Chlorobaculum tepidum TLS: one gene and its partner. The protein of the gene in region 1 interacts with the protein of each later gene in a pairwise test. Links are inferred from orthologs where the notes say so. Each region holds a gene or a part of one and is shown in the gene's direction. Other genes may lie near its edges.

Region 1 (8,660 bases):
CACCCGGATGCCCTATGTCTGTCCGCACGGTCGTCCGGTGATCATAAGGCTTTCACTCGGCGAACTCGACCGCATGTTCGGAAGAACATAGGAGCGGTTAGCCGCGAATGTTGCGGACATCGTGGATCAAAAAAGATATGAAAAAAGCCGAGGGCCTCTTTTCAGAGGTTTGTTTCCTGAAAAATAAGTTCGTAGATTTCCGCCCAGAGCAATGATACCCTTGTAGCTCAGTGGATAGAGCAGCAGTTTCCTAAACTGTTGGTCGGCAGTTCGAGTCTGCCCAAGGGTACTCCTCACCACTCATAATGAGGCTGTTCAGGCGGGAGAAAGCAGCAGGGTCGCACCTGCTGCTTTTTTTGTTGGCCGGTTTTGACGGCAATTGCTCAGCGCTGGTAACCGTTTCCCTGTCGTGCGCCACGGCCTGGTCCCCAGTTGCCGCCCGTGTTTTGATCCCAAACCCATGCGGCCACGGCGTTCAGCTCTTCGGCGTTGAGCGGCACCGGTGGCATCAGACCGAAGCGGGTGATCGCCTGCTGGTCGGCAAGCACTTTCTCTTTTGACGGTGACTTTATGAAGTCAGCCATGTATTTAATGCCTTTGGCGCGCGATGAAAAGCGCTGATGGTAGCGGGCGGAGATGGGCAGAATGGGAGGAGCCGATTTTGGCGGTGGGGCGATCGAGTGACAAACGCTGCAATTTTTGTCGAAGACAATCTTACCGTCCACCGCCGCCGAGGCGTTTGCCGGAAGAGTTCCGGTTGACAGCACGCCCATGCCGATGGCAAGGACGACGCCGAACGTTTTGTTTGAGTGTTTCATGGCTTGTACATAATCATGGGTTTCACATACGGGCAACGAAGAGATTCTTTAACCCGTTTAAAGGTAGTTAAAAAAAGGAAAAACCCGCGCCAAAACCCGTTCATGGCGAGAGCCGTTTTTTCCGCGCCCATAAAACCGTATGTTCAGGAAAAGCGCGGCATATCAACTGGAATCGTAGTTATCCCCATGAAATTTCTCAGAAACATCGTTCTGTTTATTCTTCTGTTGCTGGCGGTCGATGTTGGCCGCTATTTCTTTGTGCCCGATGTTTCCCGGCTGGTTCACACCAATCCCGGAAAAACCGCCTTCATGGAGTATCGCGAGGCCGAATGGCGCAGCGAAGGGCGCGATAAAACCATCGAGCAGCGCTGGGTGCCGCTGAAGCGGGTCTCTCCCTCGCTGATAAAGGCGGTGCTCATTTCGGAGGATAACAACTTCTGGCATCATGAGGGGTTCGATTTCGAGGCTATGGAGGGTGCGATTGAAAAGAATATCAAGGCTGGTGAGTTCAAATTTGGAGCCAGCACCATCAGTCAGCAGCTTGCCAAAAACCTGTATCTCTCCCCATCGAAAAATCCTTTGAGAAAGATCAAAGAGGCGATTCTGACCTGGCGGATAGAACAGACGCTGTCAAAGCGACGGATTCTGGAAATCTACGTCAACGTAGCCGAGTGGGGAGACGGGATTTTTGGTATCGAGGCGGCTGCCCGGCACTATTACGGCGTCAGAGCATCACAACTGACGGCCAGCCAGTCGGCGAGGTTGGCGGCGGCACTTCCGAACCCGATTCTCTATCCGCCAACCGGCTCTTCGCGTTTTGTGAAGGCGCGCGCCAAACACATCTACGCCATCATGGTGAGGCGAGGGCTTGTGGTCCCGGATTACAGTGAAGTGATGACCGCTCCCGATGCACCGGTCGTTCAACCGCCGGATTCAATCGTGGTCGGCGTACCGGAACAACTGATCCACCAGGCTTCTCAGCCTGACAGCATCAAGCAGGAATCAACACCGGAACCGGCCGCTGAAGATACGTCTGAAAACACCCAGTCCGGCAAATAAAGGACTTTGCCGGACTGAAGCGTGAAATCGGTAAGGGGTCAGGAAACCGGTTCGAAGAAAGACTTGTCTACGCCGCACACGGGGCAGACCCAGTCTTCCGGAAGATCTTCGAAAGCCGTTCCTGGCTCGATACCGTTTTCCGGATCGCCGTCTGCCGGATCGTATTCATAGCCGCAGGGGACACAAACCCATTTCTGCATAACTTTATCTCCTTTTGGATAAGGTTTAATGGAAACAAAAGCCTTGACGTTCAGACTGATGCCTCATCTTTGGTCATATCATCAATCAATAGTCAAGTAAAGTCTCGAGTGAAATAAAAAGTTCACTTTTTTTGGAGGTGCCGCGGAGGTTTTGGCGCGTTTGAATTCGTTACTATCTTGCCGCTGCTTCGGGCTTTTCCCTGAAGCGAATTCTCAGGGCGGGGTGAAACTCCCCACCGGCGGTATTCCGGTCATGAACGCAAAGTGCCGGACGGCCTGTCCGGCACTTGCAATTCGCATTCTGAGCCTCACACCCAGCCACGCAGCTTCATCGCCTCGGCCACGCGGCGAATCGCCACGATCATGGCTGCTGTGCGGTTATCGACGCTGTACTGCACGGCGGCCTGATGCACGGCTTTGATTGCGGCGGCCATTTTCTTTTCGAGCTGGCGATGTACGACCTCCTCTTCCCAGTACCATCCACTGGCGTTCTGTACCATTTCGAAATAGGAGACGGTTACGCCACCCGCGTTGCAGAGCAGGTCGGGAATGAGATAGACGCCGCGCTCGTGCAAAATTTTGTCAGCTTCCGGGGTGGTCGGACCGTTGGCCAGTTCGGCGACGATTTTCGCCTGGATGTTCCGCGCGTTGCGGCAGGAAATTTCATCTTCAAGGGCCGCCGGTATGAGCACGGTCACATCCAGTTCCAGCAGTCCGGCGTCGGTCAGCGGCGTGGAGCCGGGAAAATCGGCGACCGATCCGTGTTGCTTTTTGTACTCCATGAGGGCTTGATGATCGAATCCATCCGGGTTGTAAATGCTGCCTTTCGAGTCGGAGACGGCCACCACTTTCATGCCGAGCAGCTCGACGGCGAGCTTGTGGGCGAAGGCTCCGGCGTTGCCGAAGCCGTTGATGGCGGCGGGTTTCCCGCGCAGATTGATGCCGAGCATCTTCGCGGCTTCACGGATGCAGATAATGCCTCCCCGCGCCGTCGCGTCGCCGCGCCCGAGCGATCCGCCGAGCGCCAGCGGTTTGCCGGTAATGACGCCGAAATCGTTGTGCCCCTGCATGAAAGAGTATTCGTCAGCCATCCAGGCCATGATCTGTGGCGTGGTGTAAACGTCGGGTGCAGGCACATCCTTTTCGAGGTCGAGCAGGCGGCCGACCTGCCGGATGTAGCTGCGCGACAGCCGTTCGAGTTCGCCGGGCGACATCGTTTTCGGATTGCAGATAACGCCCCCTTTGGCGCCGCCGAGCGGAATGTCCATGACGGCGGTTTTCCAGGTCATCCATGCTGCAAGCGCCCGGACCGTGTCGATAGTTTCGTCGGGATGAAAGCGGATGCCCCCCTTGTTGGGGCCACGTGCGTCGTTGTACTGCACCCTGAAGCCGTGAAAAGCGCGTACCGCTCCGTCGTCCATTTTGACCGGAATGGTGACATGCATTTCCCGCATCGGCCAGCGCAGCAGTTCGAGCACTTCGGCGTCAAGACCGATGATTCCAGCGGCAGCATCGAGCTGGCGGCGGGCGATGTCGAAAGGATTTTCTTTGGTAAGTCCGGCCATTGAGCAGTTGTCAAGCACGAATGGCTCCGTGGCTGGCTGGGGATGATCGTTCGATGACTGCATGAGGGGAGTGTTCGAGAGATTGAAAAAATTTCAGGATTCACGAAAAGTTGTCCGGTCAATCGCGCATCGGTGACGGGGCATGGCATACAGGGCATCGGCCGCCGGTGTCGAATCGCTCTATCCGGTAGTCACCAAAAGGGCTCGCTTTTCTTCCGACCAGTCTGGCGCTGCATTGGTCGCAAAAGGTATCGCTATGTGCGTTGCCCGCATAGATGAATGACAATCCGGCTTTTCGCCCGATCTCAAACGCTTGTTCAATCGACTCAGCCGGAGTTGGCGGAGTGTCCTGCATTTTCCATGAAATCTCCGGATAAAACGGGATGATATGCCAGGGCACCCCGGTTCCGAGGTCGTGCGCGATGAATCCGGCGAGCCGTTCGAGCATGGCTGGATCGCTTGAATGGCCGGGAATGACGAGAGTAGTGATTTCGAGGTGCATGCCGCTTTCCTGAATCAGCCGGAGACTGTCGAGCACCGGATCGAGCCGTGCGCCGCAGACGCGCCGGTAAAATGCGTCGTCCATCGACTGCAGACCAACGTTGATTGCGTCGAGCCAGGGGGTGACAGTTTTGAGGCACAACGGCGACAGGTAGCCGTTGCTGATCCAGATGTTCCGGAGACCTGTCTGCCGCGCAAGTTGCATGACGTCGAGCGCATATTCGGCGAAGATGGTCGGTTCGGTGTAGGTGCAGGAGATCGAGGAGCATCCGGTGTTCATGGCATTGCGGACAATCGCCTCGGGCGTGGCCAGCGGAATCGATTTGTCCTGGCCCATCTGGCTGATCGCCCAGTTCTGGCGGTTGGCGCATTTGAAGTTGCAACCGGGCGTGCCGAACGACCAGGTCATGGTGCCAGGCATGAAATGGTAGAGCGGCTTTTTCTCCACCGGATCGGCGGCCAGCGAGATCGCCCGGCCGTAAGAGAGCGAGACCAGCTGGCCGTCTATGTTTTACCTCACACGGCACAAGCCAGTCCGCCCCGGTCTGATGCGGCAGTAGTGACGGCAGAGGTCGCACTGAAGCACCCCGTCTGGGGCCACATGATAAAAGTTTGCCACATGCATGGTTGACGGAGTCTGTACGTTCAGGCAAGACAGCCTATCCCGCCGCCGACAAACTAACTGTAAGACGGGCTTACAGCGTGATGGTTCCCCGGTAAACTGCTCGGGCTGGGCCTTCAAGGTATATCTCGTCCATCATTTCATTGAATCCCACCATCAGTGTTTCGCCGCTTTTGACCTTTACCCTGACAAGTGACGACGTAACCTTGCCCAGCCGGAAGCTCATCAAGGCTGCGGCTACGGTGCCGGTGCCGCAGGCGAGGGTTTCATCCTCGACGCCTCGCTCGAACGTTCTGATGCTGAGCGCATCCGGAGCGGTGATTTCAAGGAAGTTGACGTTGGTGCCATCAGGGAACAATTCCTTGTTGTGGCGGATGTTTCCGCCTTCGGTCAATACATCGAGCTGGTCAAGGTTGTTGACGTAAGCGATGGCGTGCGGCGAACCGGTATCGACGAAATGGCAGTTCCAAGCACCGGCTTGCAATCCATCCCTGAAATCCGATGGTGGAAGCATGTGCAGTCTGACCGACTCCTCGCCGGTCACTTCAGCTTCGTATGTGCTCGGGCCGGCTTCGAAACGGTAGTGTTTCCCTGTTGGCCGGATGCCGATGAGGTGGGCAAACCAGACAGCGCATCGACCGCCGTTGCCGCACATTGTGCCCGGAAAGCCATCTGCATTATGGTAGTTCATCCTGAAGTCGGCGGTTTCTGAAGTTTCGAGAAGGATCAATCCGTCAGCTCCGATGCCGGTTCTGCGGGTGCACATGGCGCGCACCTGCTCATGGGTCAGGTTAAACAATCCCTGACGGTTGTCGATGACGATGAAGTCGTTGCCAGCTCCCGACATTTTGGTGAAATCGATGTGCATGTCTCTTTTTTTTGAAGGTCAGTTTTCAGTAAAATATTAGTTTTACCCGATATTAACATGGAAAATGAAGTTGTTTGATTTTACTTTTCAAATACTGTTGATTGCGGAGCCAGCGGGCAAAAAACTTTCTTATTAAAGAAATTTTCTTATTTTATTTGCTACTGTTGCAGGGTACCTTTTCTTGAGCCAGACTGCAAAAATGTTTTTTCCGGGAATCTCTCTATGTCAATTGTTCGTCGCCGGTTACCGTGCCGTGACACAGCGTTGACCGCATAGACGGGAAAAAGGTTGCCGGTTTTTTCGGTTTCTTCAACCTGAAAATACGTTCAAACAAAGGAGAACATACAATGGCTGAACAAGTGAAACCCGCAGGGGTCAAGCCGAAGGGGACAGTGCCTCCTCCCAAAGGGAACGCACCAGCTCCGAAGGCAAATGGCGCGCCAGGCGGAGCATCGGTCATTAAAGAACAGGATGCCGCCAAAATGAGACGTTTTCTGTTTCAGCGAACGGAAACACGCTCAACGAAGTGGTACCAGATCTTTGATACCGAAAAGCTCGATGATGAGCAGGTGGTTGGTGGCCATCTTGCCTTGCTCGGTGTTCTGGGCTTCATCATGGGGATCTACTACATCTCGGGAATCCAGGTTTTTCCCTGGGGCGCTCCGGGTTTCCATGACAACTGGTTCTACCTGACCATCAAGCCGAGAATGGTTTCGCTCGGCATCGACACCTACAGCACCAAGACTGCCGACCTCGAGGCTGCTGGTGCAAGGCTTCTCGGATGGGCAGCCTTCCATTTCCTTGTCGGTTCTGTGCTCATTTTTGGAGGATGGCGTCACTGGACGCACAATCTGACGAACCCCTTCACTGGCCGTTGCGGTAACTTCCGCGATTTCCGTTTCCTCGGCAAGTTTGGTGATGTGGTTTTCAACGGCACCAGTGCAAAGTCGTACAAAGAGGCTCTTGGGCCACACGCCGTGTACATGTCGCTTCTCTTCCTTGGCTGGGGAATCGTAATGTGGGCTATTCTCGGTTTCGCTCCGATTCCGGATTTCCAGACGATCAACTCCGAGACCTTCATGTCGTTCGTCTTTGCCGTGATCTTCTTCGCTCTCGGCATTTACTGGTGGAACAACCCTCCGAATGCGGCTATTCACCTCAACGATGACATGAAAGCCGCCTTTTCGGTTCACCTGACCGCTATCGGCTACATCAACATTGCGCTTGGCTGTATTGCTTTCGTGGCTTTCCAGCAGCCGTCATTCGCTCCGTACTACAAGGAACTCGACAAGCTGGTCTTCTACCTCTATGGCGAACCGTTCAATCGTGTCAGCTTCAACTTTGTCGAGCAGGGCGGTAAGGTTATCTCTGGTGCGAAGGAGTTTGCCGACTTCCCTGCCTATGCCATTCTGCCCAAGAGCGGCGAGGCGTTTGGCATGGCAAGGGTTGTCACCAACCTGATTGTCTTCAACCACATTATTTGTGGTGTGCTCTATGTCTTTGCGGGCGTATATCATGGTGGTCAGTATCTCCTCAAGATCCAGCTCAACGGTATGTACAACCAGATCAAGTCGATCTGGATCACCAAGGGGCGTGATCAGGAAGTTCAGGTCAAGATTCTTGGTACCGTCATGGCGCTTTGCTTCGCGACCATGCTTTCGGTTTATGCTGTTATTGTCTGGAACACCATCTGTGAGCTGAACATTTTCGGCACCAACATCACGATGTCGTTCTACTGGCTCAAGCCGCTGCCGATTTTCCAGTGGATGTTCGCCGATCCGAGCATCAATGACTGGGTGATGGCTCACGTTATCACGGCAGGTTCGCTCTTCTCGCTGATCGCTCTGGTTCGTATCGCTTTCTTCGCTCATACCTCTCCGCTGTGGGATGACTTGGGACTGAAGAAGAACTCTTACTCTTTCCCGTGCCTTGGCCCTGTCTATGGTGGTACTTGCGGTGTCTCTATTCAGGACCAGCTCTGGTTCGCCATGCTCTGGGGTATCAAAGGTCTCTCGGCAGTCTGCTGGTACATCGATGGCGCGTGGATCGCGTCGATGATGTACGGTGTGCCTGCTGCTGATGCAAAGGCTTGGGATTCGATTGCCCACCTGCATCATCACTACACATCGGGTATCTTCTACTACTTCTGGACAGAGACCGTGACGATCTTCTCCAGCTCGCACCTCTCGACCATTCTTATGATCGGTCACCTGGTGTGGTTCATCAGCTTTGCTGTGTGGTTCGAGGATCGTGGTTCGCGTCTCGAAGGTGCTGACATCCAGACCCGCACTATCCGCTGGTTGGGCAAGAAGTTCCTTAACAGGGACGTTAACTTCCGATTCCCGGTACTGACCATTTCGGATTCCAAGCTTGCCGGTACCTTCCTGTACTTTGGCGGTACTTTCATGCTCGTCTTCCTGTTCCTTGCCAACGGGTTTTATCAGACCAACTCTCCGTTGCCGCCTCCCGTCAGCCATGCAGCGGTTTCCGGACAGCAGATGCTGGCCCAGCTGGTCGATACGCTGATGAAAATGATTGCGTAACATTTCGGTACGAAGGGGCTTATGCCCCTTCGGCCATCTTGAGCAATAACGTTTACCACGTAAAACAATTTTAGAGAGGGGGGTTTGTATGGCCGAACCTGTTGAAAATAAAAACCAGGCACCAGCTCCGGGAGCGAAAGTTCCGCCGAAAGGCGCTCCGGCGGCTCCGAAAGCCGGAGCACCTGCTGCACCAAAAGGGCCAGTTGCACCGAAGGCAGGAGCACCAGCCGCAAAAACTGGCGCCTCCGCCGCAAAACAAGCAGGGAAGCCAAGGCTTGCTTCGCTGGGGGTGACTCTTGGGCGTTCCGGTGTTCGTCAGGAGTCTGCGCTTCCATATGTCAAGCCGAAAGCGGTGCCGCCTCCGAAACCGGCAGCACCGGCCGCTAAAGGCGCGCCGGCTCCCAAAGGTGCTCCTGCAGCTCCCGCGGCAAAAGCTGCGCCGGGTGCTCCGGTAGCCAAAGCTGCTCCGAAAGCCAAGAAGCAT
Region 2 (4,867 bases), 1.9 Mb from region 1 along the record:
TTTCGTTGGCAGGCCGGGCAAAATTTTGGGGAAGGAGGACGGGAGCAACATGGCAAGCTATGAGCTTGGTGTCGTCGATGTGAGGGAGCGGCGGCCATTCGGCTTCGATCCGGAGCCATTTCGCAAAGCATCACCACAGGCGAATTCGCCCGAAATTTTCGATATAGACTCACTCTTGCGCCTGAGAACGTTCGTTTACCTCCTCTTGGGGACTGTGCTGTTTCTGGTGCAGATCAACAATACCCTGGCGATCAATGACCTGGCCAAGCGCAACGAACGCTTGCGGGAACAGCTCAGGATCAGTACCAGCATCTCGACTGCTGAAAAGCTAAAGAGCCGGGAGCTTCAGAGCATCCGGTACATCTCCGGTTATGCCAAAAATCTCGGACTCGACTCCTCATTCATTCCTCCGGTCGAGATTGAACCCTGACAGCACCCCTCTTTTATCGAAGAATGCATGAACCAGGCGAGAACAACACCGGAGAACCACCGCGGCACCAGCGACCATGAATTCAGCCTGCGCCTTGGCATTATGGTTGCGCTCATGCTGCTGTTTTGCCTGGCGATCGTCTCGAAGCTGCTGGGCATCCAGGTGTTCGATGTCAAAAAATACCGAGCGAAAGCGAGCCGGCAATACGAGACGATCGTAACCGAAAAAGCCCGGCGGGGGCGCATTCTCGACCGTTACGGTCGTCCGCTTGCCGAGAGCGTCGAGAGCATCTCTTTCTACGCCGATCCGGAGCAGGTGAACGATGCCGGCGCTACAGCAAAACTGTTTGCGAACACCTTCGGCAAGAGCCGCGACTACTATCTCGATCTGCTTCGCAAGAACAAGCGTTTTGTCTGGCTGGAGCGCAACGTGCCGGTATCGCAGGCCGCGAAACTGATGAGTCTCAAAATCAAGGGTGTAGGGTTCCGGCGCGAGCAGCATCGCTACTACCTGAACGTGGCCGCCCAGCTCATCGGCCTGACCGATCGCGACAACAAGGGGATCAGCGGACTCGAAAAGAGCTTCGAAAGCCAGCTCAGCGGACGCGACGGCGTGCGGATTTTTCAGCGCTCGGCAACCGGCGAACGCTATCCGGCTCCCGACGCCGATCAGGTGCAGCCCCTTGCAGGCAATGATGTGACGCTGACCATCGACGCCGATGTGCAGGGGATCCTTGAAGAGGAGATTGCACAGGCGGTCAAGGAGTTCAAGGCCAGTGGCGCGATGGGCATCATCATGGATGTCCGGACGGGTGAAATCATCGCGATGGCCAACTACCCCACTTTCGATCTGAACCGCAGGAGCGGGCTGACCGCCGATCAAATGCGCAATCGTGCCGTTACCGATATGTTTGAGCCGGGCTCGACCTTCAAGATCGTCATGGCCTCGGCGGCCACCGAGGCGCTCGGCTGGAGGGCGGAAACACCGGTGGACGGCCACGGCGGGTCGATCACCATCTACGGCAAGCAGGTGCGGGATCACGAACCGTTCGGAGCGATGAACTTCCAGAAGGCGATCACCGAGTCGAGCAACGTCGTCGCGGCGAGCACCGCCATGCGGGTCGGAGCCACGACCTTTTACCGCTACGCCCACGCCCTCGGCTTTGGCCAGAAAACCGGCGTCGGCCTCATCGGCGAATCGGGCGGATTTCTCAAGCCGGTTTCGCGCTGGGGCAAAATGACGCTGCCGTGGATGGGATACGGCTATCAGGTGATGGCCACGCCACTCCAGGTGCTTCAGGCCTACGCAACGCTCGCCAACGACGGCGTGCGCATGAGACCCTTCATCATCAAAAGAGTGAGCGGGCCTGACGGCAAGACCATCGAAGAGACCAGGCCGCTGAAGGTGGTGCAGGCGCTGAAGCCGGAAACGGCCCATTACATGGCGCGGGAATATTTCCGCGCGGTGGTCGAAAAGGGCACCGGCATGTCGGCGAAAATCGAGGGAATTCCGGTCGCCGGAAAGACCGGCACGGCCCAGAAGCTGCACAACGGCAGCTATCAAGGGTGGCGCTACTACGTAGCGTCGTTCGTTGGATTTTTCCCTTACGACAATCCTCAGTATGCTGCGATTATCGTTGTCGATGAGCCGCAGACAGCGTATTATGCGTCAGCCGTGGCGGCTCCGGTTTTTTCGAGGGTCTGCGGCCGCGCGGTAGCCTGCTCTCTGGAGATGCAGAAACGGCTGAGCATGAAATCCCCCGAAAAGGAGCTGCTTGACCGCGTTTCGACAGTGGTTGTTCCAGAGCTGAAAGGATTGCGTGAGAGCGAAGCCGCCAAGCTACTTGAATGGAACGGCTTGAAGCTGGAACCATCGGGGAGCAGCGGCGGCAGCGTGACCTCGCAGAGCATCGCGCCCGGCACGAAGGTACAGAAAGAAACAACGGTCAGGGTTCGCCTGGCGAAAAGGGTTCAGAACAAGTAATGAAGGAAATCCGCGAAGGAGCGCCGGGTGCGCAGCTCGACGACCTGGTCGCCGCTCTCGGCGCGCTGGCTGAACGCCGGGGCGGCGACGGAGCGCGAGCCGTCATCACGGGCGTGACCTGCGACTCGCGGGCGGTCACGCCGGGTGCGCTCTTCGTGGCGGTGCGTGGCCTCGTCGCCGACGGCCACCACTTCATCGGCGCGGCCATCGAAGCGGGCGCGGTGGCGGTGGCGTGCGAAGAGCTTCCGGCTGCGTACAGCGATTCGGTCACCTGGCTCGTCGTGCCGGACGCCCGAAAGGCGCTCGCCGAACTCTCGAAAGCCTTTTACGGCAACGCTTCGGACAAGCTCATGCTCATCGGCGTAACCGGCACCAACGGCAAGACCACCACCGCGCGGCTCGTCACCTCGATGCTCAACGCATCGGGCGTCGCCGCCGGATACATCGGCACCGGCCTCTGCCGCATCGGCAATCACGACATTCCGCTCGAACGCACCACTCCCGAGCCGAACAGGCTTCACGATCTTTTCCGCCAGATGGTCGATGCCGGATGCCGGGCGGCGGTGATGGAGGTCTCCTCCCACTCACTGGTGCTCGACAGAGTGCATGGCCTCTTCTTCCGCGCCGCCGTCTTCACCAACCTCACGCCGGAGCACCTCGACTTTCACGAAACGATGGAGGAGTACGCCGAAGCCAAGCGCCTGCTCTTCGACCAGCTCAACGCCGAGGGCTTCGCCGTCATCAACGCCGACGATCCCCGTGCGGAGTTCATGGCCGCCAGGCTTGCGCCGGAGCGCGTTTTCTGCTGCTCGACCGGCGATAATACATCGCTCTGCGATCCGGCTCGTCGCTTCCATGCGGTCATCACCGCTTCGACGGTCGAAGGCTCGAAAGCCGATGTCACGTTTGACGGACAGTCGATGGCGATGCAGGTTCCTCTGCCGGGCGCGTACAACGTGATGAACATGCTCGAAGCGTTCACGGTCGGCGTCGGCCTCGGCATCGATCCCGCTACCGCGCTTCGCAGCCTCGCCGCCGCCGATGCGATCGCGGGCCGAATGGAGCGCATCTGGAGCCGCGACCGCAGCCGCTGCGCCGTGGTCGATTACGCTCACACGCCTGACGCCTTGCAAAAGGCGCTCGAAGCCCTGCGCGCGGTGACGCCTGCCGACGCGAAGCTCGCGGTGGTCTTTGGCTGTGGTGGCAACCGCGACCGGCAGAAGCGCCCCGAAATGGGCCGCATCGCCGCCGAACTGGCCGACAGGGTGATTCTCACTTCCGACAATCCACGGGACGAAAATCCGGAAGCGATTCTCGACGAGGTCGAGGCAGGCATGGCGGGCCGGGTGCATCTACGCATCGCCGACCGTGCCGAGGCGATCCGCCGGGCGGTCGAGCAGCTCGGTGCGGGCGATATTCTGCTGGTGGCAGGAAAAGGGCACGAAGCGTATCAGGAGATCAGGGGCGTGAAGCACCACTTTTCCGACCGCGAGTGTCTGGAGGCATGTTTTGCGCAAATGAAATGAGTTAACGGAAGTCAGGGAGTGAAGATGAAAGGAGCGCTGATGTTCAGCGATTTCGAGCGGGCGGGAACCGTCGTGGCCCGTGACGTTGGCGAGGGGTACCGGCTCGACGATCCGGTGGTGGTAATCGATTCTCGCAAGGCGGTCGATGGCGCAGTGTTCGTCGCGCTGCCGGGAGAGCGCACCGACGGGCACCGCTTCGTCGGCGAGGTGTTCGCCAACGGTGCGTCGTGGGCCGTGGTGTCGCGCGAATGGTTCGTCGAAAAGGGCGCGGAGCATCAGGGCGACGACCGCCGTTTTCTCGTCGCCGACGATCCGGTCAAGGCGTTCCAGCAGCTCGCCGCCGCCTACCGGGAGCGCTTCGACATTCCGGTAATCGGCATCGGCGGCAGCAACGGCAAGACCACCACCAAGGAGATGCTTGCCGCCGTGCTCTCGACCAGCTTCAACGTCCTCGTCACGCAGGGCAACTACAACAACCACCTCGGCGTGCCGCTGACGCTCTTGCAGATGCGCCGCGACACCGAAGTGGCCGTGATCGAGATGGGCATCAACCATCCCGGCGAAATGGAGTTCCTCTCTTCGCTTGCCAAACCGACACACGGCCTGTTGACCAACATCGGCCACGAGCATCTCGAATTTTTCGGCTCCCTCGACGGGGTCGCCGATGCCGAGGCGGCGCTCTTCCGCTACCTCGAAGCGCACGGCGGAACAGCGTTCGTCAATCTCGACGATCACCGCCTCGCCGCTGCAGGAGCGAGTCTGTCACGCAAGACCGGCTACGGAGCGCAGCCGGGAGCGGGCCGCGCGTGGTGGGCCGAACAGATCGGCGCGGACCGGGTGGGCCGCGTTTCGTTCACGCTCTGCTCCGAATCCGGCGTTCACCAGCCAGTGGCGATGCAGTTTGTCGGGCGACACAACGTCATCAACG

What was found.
Region 2: the proteins of mtgA (region 1) and AYT24_RS00200 interact in binary tests that used the Escherichia coli proteins (3 or more experiments, as listed by UniProt). The link is inferred for Chlorobaculum tepidum TLS from one-to-one orthologs.

What each region holds. Positions count from the first base shown.
Region 1 is NC_002932.3:1,915,213-1,923,872, reverse strand. The notes cover bases 1-2,940. They hold mtgA (monofunctional biosynthetic peptidoglycan transglycosylase), read left to right. Parts: upstream 1-1,004; coding sequence 1,005-1,877; downstream 1,878-2,940. Other genes in these bases: AYT24_RS09135 (Glu/Leu/Phe/Val family dehydrogenase), read right to left, coding at 2,386-2,940; rd (rubredoxin), read right to left, coding at 1,916-2,077; AYT24_RS09150 (cytochrome c), read right to left, coding at 384-818; mutL (DNA mismatch repair endonuclease MutL), read left to right, coding at 1-91. Outside these bases: more of AYT24_RS09135, read right to left, coding at 2,941-3,642; amrS (AmmeMemoRadiSam system radical SAM enzyme), read right to left, coding at 3,761-4,639; dapF (diaminopimelate epimerase), read right to left, coding at 4,839-5,633; AYT24_RS09120 (photosystem I reaction center subunit IX), read left to right, coding at 5,981-8,176; AYT24_RS09115 (indolepyruvate ferredoxin oxidoreductase subunit alpha), read left to right, coding at 8,265-8,660. UniProt on the Escherichia coli protein: Peptidoglycan polymerase that catalyzes glycan chain elongation from lipid-linked precursors. May play a role in peptidoglycan assembly during cell division in collaboration with other cell division proteins.
Region 2 is NC_002932.3:35,869-40,735, reverse strand. The notes cover bases 5-2,935. They hold AYT24_RS00200 (penicillin-binding transpeptidase domain-containing protein), read left to right. Parts: upstream 5-457; coding sequence 458-2,413; downstream 2,414-2,935. Other genes in these bases: AYT24_RS00195 (UDP-N-acetylmuramoyl-L-alanyl-D-glutamate--2,6-diaminopimelate ligase), read left to right, coding at 2,413-2,935; AYT24_RS00205 (hypothetical protein), read left to right, coding at 50-430. Also shown: more of AYT24_RS00195, read left to right, coding at 2,936-3,939; murF (UDP-N-acetylmuramoyl-tripeptide--D-alanyl-D-alanine ligase), read left to right, coding at 3,964-4,867. UniProt on the Escherichia coli protein: Essential cell division protein that catalyzes cross-linking of the peptidoglycan cell wall at the division septum. Required for localization of FtsN.